2 regions of the Glycomyces sp. NPDC047010 genome follow, and region 2 is predicted to be linked to the other one. Evidence: riboswitches for the same ligand, from Rfam matches in the RefSeq annotation. Region 2 holds a riboswitch; the other holds the start of a gene.
What was found. A riboswitch is a leader RNA that binds a small molecule or an ion and turns the genes downstream of it on or off. The one in region 2 is predicted to bind cobalamin.
Positions count from the first base shown of each region.

Region 1 (5,537 bases), 140 kb from region 2:
ACCAGCGCCACGTTCGTGTCGCGTTCGAGGACGTGCGTGTGGCCGTAGGAGATCCCCGACCCGGCCGGGAGGCGCTTGACGCTCATGACCTGGCTGCGGACCTCGACAACGGGCTTCAGGTCAACTGGGAAGTCCGGGACCGGGTTGTACCCGTAGAGCGCGATGCCCGGCCGGACCATGTCGTACCGGGTCTCCGGATCGGCGATGAGGGCCGCAGAGTTCGCGAGGTGACGCACCTCCGGGGCCAGGCCCGCCGCGGCCACGGCCGCGAGGAACCGCTCGAACGCGGCCTTCTGCAACGCGTTCGCGGGGTGCCCGATCTCGTCGGCGCACGCCAGGTGGCTCCAGGCGCCCGCGACGACGACCGACCCGGCCGCCTGGTGCTTCGCGGCGGCCTCCGCCGCGAGCTCCCACTCGTGCTCGGCGACGCCGCCCCGCGACATGCCGGTGTCGCCCTTGAGGTGGACGCGCGCGGGCGTCCCGGCCTTGTCCCCCGCCGCGGCGGCCGCTTCGAGCTGCGCGAGCGAGGAGACGCCGAGGTCGATCCCGGCGGCCACGACCTCGGCGAGGCCGGGCTGCTCAGGCGCGAAGAAGAACGCCATCACGGGAGTGGATGCGAGGCCGTTGGACTGCCGGAGCTGCCATGCCTCTCTGAGGGTCACGACGCCGAGCCGGTCGGCCCCGGCCTCGGCGGCGACGCGCGCCGCCGGGACCATGCCGTGGCCGTACGCGTCGGCCTTGACCATCGCCATCATCGGGACGCCCGCGACGCGCGCGAGCGCCTCGACGTTGTGCGCGAGCCGCCGCCAGTCCGCGCTGGCCTTCGCCAGTCCGGACATGCCGCCGTTCACCGGCTCGGTCAGGATGCGGTAGTTGTCCATCGCCACGGCTCAAGGGTACGTGGCCGCGCGGCGGGTCCGCCGCAGCGACCGGATCGTACATCCTATAGGAAATAGGATGTACGATCCGGAACCGCTGAGGCCCTTACGCGGCCTCGGCGCGGACGGTGCGGGCGGCCTCCACGAGCCCTTCGAGCGCGGGCAGGACCTCCTCGTAGCGGCGGGTCTTCAGGCCGCAGTCGGGGTTGGCCCAGACCCGGTCGGGGCCGAGGGCGGCGACGGCGAGGCGCAGGGCCTCGGCCATCTCGGCGGCGGCGGGCACGCGCGGGGAGTGGATGTCCCACACGCCGGGGCCGACGCCGCTGCCGTACCCGGCGCGGCCGAGGTCGGCGACGACCTCCATCTTCGAGCGGGACGCCTCGATGGACGTGACGTCGGCGTCGAGTGCGGCGATGGCGTCGATGACCACGCCGAACTCGGAGTAGCACAGGTGCGTGTGGATCGCGGTGTCCGGGCGGACGCCGGAGGTCGCGAGGCGGAACGAGCGGGTGGACCACTCGCGGTAGGCCGCGCGGGGCGCCTCGCGCACGGGCAGGAGCTCGCGGAGCGCGGGCTCGTCGACCTGGATGATCGCGGTCCCGGCCGCTTCGAGGTCGGTGACCTCGTCGCGCAGGGCGAGGGCGACCTGGTCGGCGGTGTCGGCGAGCGGCTGGTCGTCGCGCACGAAGGACCACGCGAGGATCGTCACGGGCCCGGTGAGCATGCCCTTCACGGGTTTCGCGGTGAGCGACTGCGCGTAGGAGGTCCACGGGACCGTGATCGGCGCGGTGCGGGCGACGTCGCCGAAGAGGATCGGCGGGCGCACGCAGCGGGAGCCGTAGGACTGGACCCACCCGGCGGCGGTGGTCGCGAAGCCGGTGAGCTGCTCGGCGAAGTACTGGACCATGTCGTTGCGCTCGGGCTCGCCGTGGACGAGCACGTCGATGCCGAGTTTCTCCTGCTCGTTGATGACGGCGGCGACCTCGGCCTTCATGCGGGCGTGGTAGTCGGCGTCGATCATGAGGCCCTGCCTGTGGGCGGCGCGGGCCTTGCGGAGCTCGGCGGTCTGCGGGAACGAGCCGATGGTGGTGGTCGGGAGCGGCGGCAGCGGGACGCGCTCGGCCTGGGAGGCACGGCGGTCGGCGTAGGGCGCCCGGCGGTCGGCGCCCGCGTCGAGGGCGGCGAGGCGGTCGCGGACCGCGCCGTCGCGCCAGGCGTCGGGCGCGGCGGGCCGGGCGTCGCGGGCGCCGTCCGGGTCGGCGAGGACGGTGAGTTCCACGAGCTTCTGGCGTGCGAACGAGAGCCGCTCGGCGAGCAGCGGCGGCAGGCCGGTCTCGGGCGCGAGGTCCACGGGGACGTGGAGGAGCGAGGCCGAGGAGGCGACGCCGACGCGGTCGGTGAGGGCCTTGACGGCCTCGATGTCGGCGGCGGCCCGCGCTAGGTCGGTGCGCCAGATGTTGCGCCCGTCCACCACTCCGGCGACGATGAATGTTTCACGTGAAACATTCAGCGACGCAAGTGCTTCCAGGTCGGACCGGCCGCGGACCAGGTCGAGGGCGATGCCTTCGACGCCCGCGTCCAGGAGCACCAGCAGCGACTCGCCGAACGGCCCGTAGCCCCCGGCGACGAGGATCTCCGCCTCGGCCACAAGGCGCCGGTACGCGGATGCGACGGCTTCCAGCTCCGCCGGGGTCCGGTCGGCGCACAGCGCCGGTTCGTCGAGCTGGACGAGTCCGGCCCCGGCGTGCGCGAGCGCGGCCAGGATCTCGATGTACGCCTCCACGACGTCGTCGAGGCGGTCAAAGGGCCGGAAGTCCTCGGGCGAGCCGTCGGCGGCCTTCGCGAGGAGCAGCAGCGTGGCGGGCCCGACGAGGACCGGCCGGGCGTCGAGGCCGCGTTCGCGGGCCTCCAGGAACTCCGCGACGGCCTTCTCAGGACGCGCGGCGAACGCGGTCGCGGGGCCGATCTCGGGGACCAGGTAGTGGTAGTTCGTGTCGAACCACTTGGTCATCTCCAAGGGCGCGGCCGCGTCGTCGCCGCGGGCCGCGGCGAAGTAGGACGCGAGGTCGCCGCCGCGGCGGTGCCGGGGCGCGACCGCGTCCACGGCGAACGCCGCGTCCAGCACGTGGTCGTAGTAGGAGAAGACGCCCGTGGGGACCGAGTCGAGCACGGACAGGTCGTCGAGCATCTCGGCGCGGACGGCCGCGGCGGCCCGTTCGAGCCCCTCGGCGTCGAGCCGTCCGGCCCAGTGGGCTTCGAGCGCGCGCTTGAGCTCGCGGCCCGATCCGATGCGCGGGTATCCGAGCGCGGTCGAGCGCACGGCAGAGCTGTTGGTCATGTGTCAGTTCCCTCGAACTTGCGACAGCGGGACCGCGCGCGGTCGCGCGCGGTACGCGGGCAGGTATTCGGACTCGGGGGCGCGCCGTCGCCGGCACCTACTCCCCGCCGCTTCCCAGCCCCTCCCGGGTCCAGTGCTCATGGCGGGTTCCGTTCCCCCTCACCGCTGCGGGGCAGTCCTGGATTCGCACCAGATTCCCTCTTAGCCGAAGCGCCGCAAGGCGCCGCGGAACCAGCGTCGAATGCGATGGTACGGGCGCGGCCCGACCGCCCGCGCGCCTCGGCCAGAGTGTGAGAACCGGCGCGCGGGGACGCCGAGTAAGGTCCGTCGCGGGCCGAGGCTTCGGCCCGCGTCTGCGAGGAGGAATCGATGAGCAGGAAGACCGCGGTCGTCACGGGAGCCAGCAGCGGGATCGGGGCGGCCACCGCACGGGCCCTCGCCGGGGCCGGGTTCGACGTGGTCCTCGGCGCGCGCCGGGCCGACCGGCTCGCCGAGGTCGCGGCCGAGTGCGGCGGGACCGCGCTGCCGCTCGACGTCACCGACGAGCGGTCGGTGGCCGATTTCGTCGCCGCGGTGGAACGCTGCGACGTGCTCGTCAACAACGCGGGCGGCGCGTTCGGCCTCGACTCGATCGCCGGGGCGGACCTGGACGCCTGGCAGCGCATGTACGACGTGAACGTCCTCGGCACGGCCCGGATCACCAAGGCGCTCCTGCCGAAGCTCGTCGCCTCGGGCGACGGCCAGGTCGTCGTCATCGGCTCCATCGCGGGCCACCAGCCGTACCCCGGCGGCGGCGGGTACAACGCCGCGAAGCACGCCGAGGCCGCGATCACGCGGGTCCTGCGCATGGAGCTGCTCGGGCAGCCGGTGCGGGTGTGCGAGGTGGACCCGGGCATGGTCGAGACGGAGTTCAGCCTCGTCCGCTTCGAGGGCGACCAGGGCCGCGCCGACGCGGTCTACGCGGGGATGACGCCGCTGGTCGCCGCCGACATCGCGGACGCGATCGCGTGGATCGCGACCCGTCCCGCGCACGTCAACATCGACCAGATCACCATCACCCCGCGCGACCAGGCCGGCGCGCAGCTCGTCCACCGGGAGCAGTAGCTACTCGGCGAGCGTGAAGACCGGCGAGGTCCACTGCTCCCAGGCGTCCGGGTCGTCCTCGTCGCCGAGGGCCTTGAGCACCTTCACCGTGAGCGTCCAGCGGCCGGGCTCCAGAGCGCCGGGCCGCTGGGCGACCAGGTCCTCCAGGTGGACGCCCATCGCGTCGTCGGGTCCGGGGGAGCGCGGCAGGAACGCCTCGCGGTCCCATTCGACCACCTCGCCGGTGTCGGCGTTCGCGGCGCTGACGTCCATCGCCGCGGGCTGGTGTCCGAGATAGACCAGGGCCGCGAGGTCGGGCCCGTCGGCGAGGCTGAACGACTCGCCGTCCTCGACGTCGCGGTACTCGTACTCGCGGGTCTCCGGGTCCTGCGCGACGACGGCCGCGAGCTTCGGGAAGTCCGGGTGGTCCAGGACCGGGATCGCCAGGTAGTCGCCCTGGTAGCCGGAGTACGCCATGGTCAGGGACTCGCCGCCGTCCTCGGGCCGGGCGGTGATCCGCCCGCCGAACACGCTGCCCTCGGGCAGGTCGGCGCTCGGCGTCACCGTGACCTCCACGGTCGCCGTCTGGCCCGGGTAGAGGCGCAGCTCCTTCGGCTCGAAGTCCACGTCCGGTGCGGCGGCGCTGAAGCCGGGGTCGCGGTCGTCGCCGGTGGTCGCGATCGTGGCCCGGTGGGTCAGCGTGTAGTCGCGGGCCTCGCGGTCGCGTGAGGTGAGGCCGAGTTCGAACGTGCGCGGCGCGGTCCCGTCGCCGGTGTTGACGCCGGTCGGGTACAGGCACGCCTCCGCGTCGAGGGCGTCGACCACGTCGATGACGCCGGTCCCCTGCCGGTGCGCCGCTTCGAGTTCGCCGAGGTCCGGGTTGTCGCCCCACGCGACGGGCTTCGCGGAGTTCGCGAGGCGGGTGCGCACGTCGCGCGGCTCCAGCCGGGGCTCGGCGTCGAGCAGCAGGGCCGCGGCGCCCGCGACGTGCGGCGAGGACATCGAGGTGCCCGAGAGCGACTCGTACGAGCCGTCGGCGACGGGCACGGTGGACCAGATGCCGCCGCCGGGCGCGGCCACGTCCGGTTTGAACGCGAGGTCGGGGGCGGGGCCGTACGCGGAGAAGCTCGACGCGAGGCCCGCGCGCGGCAGCGGCACGAGCACCGTCTCGCCGGTGAACTCCAGGACCGGGGCTTCACCGATGGCCGCGAGGTCGTGGAGGTCCTTGCCGTCTGTGT
Region 1 is NZ_JBEYVY010000002.1:436,594-442,130, reverse strand. Features, by position in the region: gene alr (alanine racemase) at 1-881, opposite strand, end outside; gene metE (5-methyltetrahydropteroyltriglutamate--homocysteine S-methyltransferase) at 985-3,216, opposite strand; cobalamin riboswitch at 3,257-3,467, opposite strand; gene AB0A65_RS05565 (SDR family NAD(P)-dependent oxidoreductase) at 3,586-4,320, shown strand; gene AB0A65_RS05560 (S8 family serine peptidase) at 4,321-5,537, opposite strand, start outside.
Region 1: linked by a shared signal. The riboswitch ahead of metE (5-methyltetrahydropteroyltriglutamate--homocysteine S-methyltransferase) and the one ahead of AB0A65_RS06250 (hypothetical protein) in region 2 are both predicted to bind cobalamin.

Region 2 (5,537 bases):
CCTATCCATGACCGTACGCCTCGGGTCCGACACGGTGCGCGTTCGCAGGTGCGGCCCGGTTGAAGCCCGGTTGAATCTCGGCCGAGGGGCGGATGAGGGCTTGTCGTGTTCGCTGTCGCGGCGCGGTTTCCGGCGGGTTCGGGGTGCGATGCGGGGCGGTGCGGGGGCGCGGAATCGGGTCGGGGTCGGGAGCCGCTGGCTCGGGGGCGGTGCGGATCTGCGAGGATGCATGTGTGCGCCGTCCTGATGAACGAAAGCAGCCGCAGGTGGCGTCCCCGCTGTTCGAGCTCTCGGCCGACATGCGGACCACCGGCGAGCGGCGGCGCCGCTCGCACCGGCCCCATTCGCGGTACGTCCGCGAGTCCGTGCCGATGCCGGAGCCGGCGTTGACGACGCGGACGCCCGACCCGTGGCTGGAGTCCGCCCCGCTGCTCACCGGCATGGACGAAGTGGGGGCGGGCCTGCTCGACTCCCTCGACGCGATGCAGCGCGTGGCCGCGGCCGCCGGGCGCGGGCCGCTGCTCATCAACGCCTCGCCCGGGACCGGGAAGACCCACCTGCTCATCCGCCGCACCGCGTACCTGGTGCAGGAGCTGGGCGTGCCCGCCAGACAGTGCCTGGTGCTGGCCGCCTCGACGGCGGGCGCGGCAAGGATCAGGCGGGAGCTGGGGACGCTGCTGGGCCGCGAGGCCGCGGCGATCACCGTCGCGGAGTTCGACGACTTCGCCGCCGCGTCACCGCCCGAACTGGGCCACCTGTTCATCGACGACCTGCCGCGGATGCCGATGCGGCTGTTCCGGCAGCTGACCGAGCGCCGCGGGCCCGAGGCGGACGTGACCGCCACCGGCGACCCGGACTCGGCGCTGTGCGCGGGCGAGCCCGCCGCGTTCGCGGCGTTCGGGGAGCAGTTCCCGCAGGCGCACGTGATGCGCCTGTCGCGCAACCACCGCAGCCCCGCCGCGGTCCTCGTGGCCGCCTCGCAGGTGGTCGAGCCGATCAGCCGCGTCCCGGGCCGCCTCGTGCAGCCCGAGCGCCCGGCCCTGGAGGGCTCGGGGATCGGCCGGTACTTCGCGGTCGACGCCGACGACGAGAAGCGCTTCGTGGAAGCCCTCACCGACCGGCTCGCCGAGATGGGGGTCGACGAGGACGAGCTGGCGGTCATCGGACCCGACGGCCTGTCGGTCGCCGAGGCGGCCGACGGCGAGTACCGCGTGGTGTGCCTCACGGGCGTGACCGCCGAGGACTGGCCGAACACGGCCGCCGCCCGCCGCGAGCTGTACGTGGCGCTCGGCCGGACCCGCGACCTCGCCTACGTCTCCCACACCGGTGCGGGTTCGCCCCTCCTGGCCGATGTGGACCAGGGGCTCTTCAGTCCATTCGGGATGGTCCCGCAACCGCACTCGGGTCCTGAGCAGCCGCGACTGCTGTAGCACGCGCGGTCCGGCCACGTGGAGTTCCCACGCGGACACGAACGGATGGGACACAATAGGCGGGTAACCGCCGTCTCACGCTGGGAGTCCCGATGGAGCACACCGAAGAGGACACCGTTCCTCTGCACCGGCCGGATGCTCCCGCGTGGTCTCCGTTCGCTCCGCCGGAGGTGAACGCGCAGTACGCGGCCGGGCCGGAGGGCGTCCACAACCCGCGCACCACCGACCACGTGCCGAGCGCGCCCCCGCCGCCCGCGATGCCGATGCCCGCGGAGGCCCCGAACGGGCAGCACCCCGCGGCCGACGGCTGGCCCGCGCCGCCCGCGCAAGGCGCGCCACACACTGTCTCTCCGCACGTCCCGGTGCCCGTGTTCCCCGACCACGCCGGCGCACTGGAGCGCGTCGGCGTCACCGCCGACGACTTCGCGTCCCGGCGGGTCGTGCCCCCGCGCGCGCCCGTCGCCGAGACGGGCCTGCGCGGCGCTCTGCACCGGTTGAGCTTCGGGACCGTCGCGCTGCCGCCGGGTCCGCGCGAACGCGCCCGCCAGCGGGCGGTCGAGACCGTGCGCCGCAACTTCGGGGGCCTGCGCCAGATCACCGTCGTGAACCCGAAGGGCGGCGCGGGGAAGACCGTCGCGGTCCTCATGCTCGCGAGCGCGTTCGGGCGCCACCGGGGCGGGTACGTGCTCGCGTGGGACAACAACGAGACACAGGGGACGCTGGGCATGCGCGCGCAGCAGGACTTCCATGTGCGCACCGTCAGGGACCTGCTGCGGGACCTCGACCACTTCAAGGGCCCGACGGGGCGGATCGGCGACCTGTCGCAGTACGTGCGCGCGCAGGGCGGCGCGATGTTCGACGTGCTCGCCTCGGACGAGTCGGCGACGGCCGGGGAGATGCTCACGGCGCAGTCGTTCGGGGACCTGCGGGAGGCGGTGTCGCGGTTCTACAAGCTCATCGTGGTGGACACCGGGAACAACGTGCGGGCCCAGAACTGGCAGGCGGCAATCGACGCGACCGACCAGCTGGTGGTGACGATGTCGGCGCGGAACGACTCGGCGGAGACCGCCGCGAGGATGCTCGACCACCTGGAGCAGACGGGCCGGCGGGACCTGGTGCGCGGCGCGGTGTCGGTGGTGTCGATGCCGGCCCACCGCAAGGACGTGGACCTGCCCGCGGTGCAGCGGCATTTCGCGGCCCGGACCCGGGCGGTGCTGCTGGCGCCGTACGAGAAGCTGCTGGACTCGGGGGAGCCGATCCGCTACGACTCGTTGAGCAAGGCGTCGTCCGCGGCCTGGCTGCGGATCGGCGCGGCGGTCGCCGAGGGCCTGTAGGAGGCCAGGAGGTCGACGAGGCCCGCGGCGGCGTCGGCGAGGCGGGAGTCGTCCTCGTCGGCGTGGCCGGTGACGAGCGCGCCCTGGACGAACACGAGGGCGGTGCGGGCGAGGCGGCCGGGGTCGGCGGCGGGGTCGAGTTCGCCGCGTTCGACGGCGCGGGCGAGGATCGCGGCGAGGTCGCGTTCGAGGTCGGTCCAGGCGTCCTGGACGCGGCGCATGGTGGCGGGGTCGTCGGCGAGTTCGACGGCCGCGCGGACGATGAAGCCGCCCTCCTTGGAGTGGCGGACGACGACGTCGAGCAGTTCGCCCACGGCGCGCAGCGCTTCCCCACCGGCGGCGTCCTCCTCGGTGCCGCGGCCGGTGGCGCTGCGGGCTATGGCGCGCAGCTCCGGTTCGGTGTCGTCCCTATATCGTTGCAGCGCTGTGATGTAGAGCTGGTGCTTGGACCCGAACGCGGCGTAGAGCCCGGCGCGGTTCATGCCGGTGGCGGCGACCAGGTCCGACATGGAGGTCGCGGAGAACCCCCTGTCCAGGAAGACCCGTGTCGCAGCGCGAAGGACTCTGTCCAAATCGGCGTTCTTATTTCTGCTCACGTTGAGCACCGTATCGACACCCGGTGCTACGGGTCAATAACCGCAAGGCGGGAGTTGACTCACGAGGCGCGAGTGAACGGTCGCACTGCGGAGGCGTCCGGCTTGACACCCCCGGGGGCACCGGCGAGAATGAGCGCAAACTGAACAGGCGTCTGGCGGGGGAAGTCCGGTGAAAGGCCGGCGCTGACCCGCAACGGTAGTCGCGGTCGCCCCATGGCGACAACCGGGCACCCTTCTGTTCCTGCCCGGTCCACCCGCGTGAGCCCGAATGCCCGCCGCGCCCAACGGAATTGTCAACGCCTGTCGTGGTCTACAGGCGCTTGCGGCGCAGCCGCCTGCCCGAAGACCCACTCGCTCTAGGAAAGGTCAGGCAATGCGCCACCTTGCCGGCCGCGTGCTCATCGCAGCGGCCCTGCCCGTCACCCTGCTCGCGGCCTCGCCCGCGCACGCCCAGTCGTCCGAGCCGTTCGCGGAGCCCGCGGCGGCGGCCGCGTCCTGGCTGGCCGCCCAGTCCGACGGGACCGCCTGGAACCAGGACCCGGCGACGACGCTCGACGCGGTCATCGGCCTCCAGGCCGCCCGCGTCGGCGCCGACCAGGTCCGGACCGCGCTCGAATGGCTCAACGACTCCGAGGTCCTCAGCCCGTATGTGAACACGGACGCCACCGGCGCGGCCGGGTTCAACGCCGGGTCGGCCGGGAAGGTCATGTACGTCGTGGCGACCGCCGGGGGCGACCCGACGGACTTCGGCGGGATCAAGCTCGCCGAGGAGGTCGCCGCGTCGCAGGCCGCGAACGGCACGTACGGCGACGGCACGGCCCTGTCGACCGCGTGGGCGGTCCTCGGGCTCTCGCGCACCGACACGGCCGCGGGCGAGACGGCCGCGGCCGGCCTCGCCGCGGTCCAGTGCCCCGACGGCGGGTTCAGCTACGGCGACGCCGACGGCGGCGACGACTGCGTGTCGGACGCGGACACCACCGGCCTCGCGGTTCCGGCGCTGGTGAGCCTCGGCGACCCGGCTTCGGCGTCCCTGGAGTCGGCCGTGACCTGGCTGGAGGGCGCGCAGGCCGAGGACGGCGGGTTCGACGGCGGGTTCGGCGAGAACGCGAACACGACCGCGGTCGCCGCGCAGGCGTTCCTCGCGGCGGGCCGCGCCGACGCGGCCGAGCGGGCCGTGGCGTTCCTGCTGACGCTCCAGTTCGGCTGCGACGGCGCCGCCCCCGGCGCGTTCATGTACACGAACCCCGAGGACGCGGACTTCGGCGAGGCGACGCGCCTGTTGGCGACCGCGCAGGCCATCGTCCCGGTCGCGGGCCAGAACCTCGCGACGCTCGACGCCTCCGGTTCGGCCGCCGACGTGCCGGCCGTGGACTGCGCTTCGGCGGACGCGGGCGACGCGACCGCCACTGCGGCCGAAGAGGACGAGTCGGGTTCGACCTCGTGGCTGACGTGGGCGATCATCGCCGCGGTCGTCGTCATCGCCGCCCTGATCGTGGTCTTCACGCTGCGCTCGCGCCGGGGCGCCGGTTCGGGCGACACGGCCGCCGAGGCCCCTGCGGCCCCGGTCGCCGACGCGCCGAAGACCGACGACGCCGAAGAGGCCGCCGCCGACGAGTCCGCTTCGGACAAGTCGACGGGCGACGAGCCTGGCGACGACTCCGGCGAGGGCAAGGACAAGTAGTCCTCCCCGTGCCTCGACACGAACGACGCGCAGCCAGCGCCCGCCTGACCGGCGGGCGCTGGCTGCGCGCGGTCCTCCCGGTGCTGCGCAGTGGCGCCGCCGGGTTCGGCGCGGTGCTGTTCGGCGCCGTCGCCGCCGCGGGGCTCCCCGCGGCCCCGGCCGGGGCGCAGGAGCGCTGCGGCGGGGTCGTGGTTGTGGTCGACTTCGGTGAACTGGACGGGCTGGAGACCGGGTGCGCGGCCGATCCGGCGGACGGACTCGACGCGCTCGCGCAGGCCGGGTTCGCGGTGACCGAGGTCGCGGCGATCCGCGGCATGGTGTGCAGCATCGACGCGCTCCCCGCGACCGACTGCGGCGCTTCGCCTCCCGCGGACGCGTACTGGTCGTACTGGCACGCGAACGCCGGGGACGCGGAGTGGACGTACTCGATGGTCGGCGGCGCCGACGCGACCCCTGACGCGGGCGACTTCGAGGGCTGGGCGTTCGGCGACGGCTC
Region 2 is NZ_JBEYVY010000002.1:578,020-583,556, reverse strand. Features, by position in the region: gene AB0A65_RS06265 (UvrD-helicase domain-containing protein) at 234-1,430, shown strand; partial or broken gene AB0A65_RS06260 (chromosome partitioning protein) at 1,733-2,764, shown strand; gene AB0A65_RS06255 (TetR/AcrR family transcriptional regulator) at 2,692-3,360, opposite strand; cobalamin riboswitch at 3,497-3,655, shown strand; gene AB0A65_RS06250 (hypothetical protein) at 3,734-5,041, shown strand; gene AB0A65_RS06245 (hypothetical protein) at 5,050-5,537, shown strand, end outside.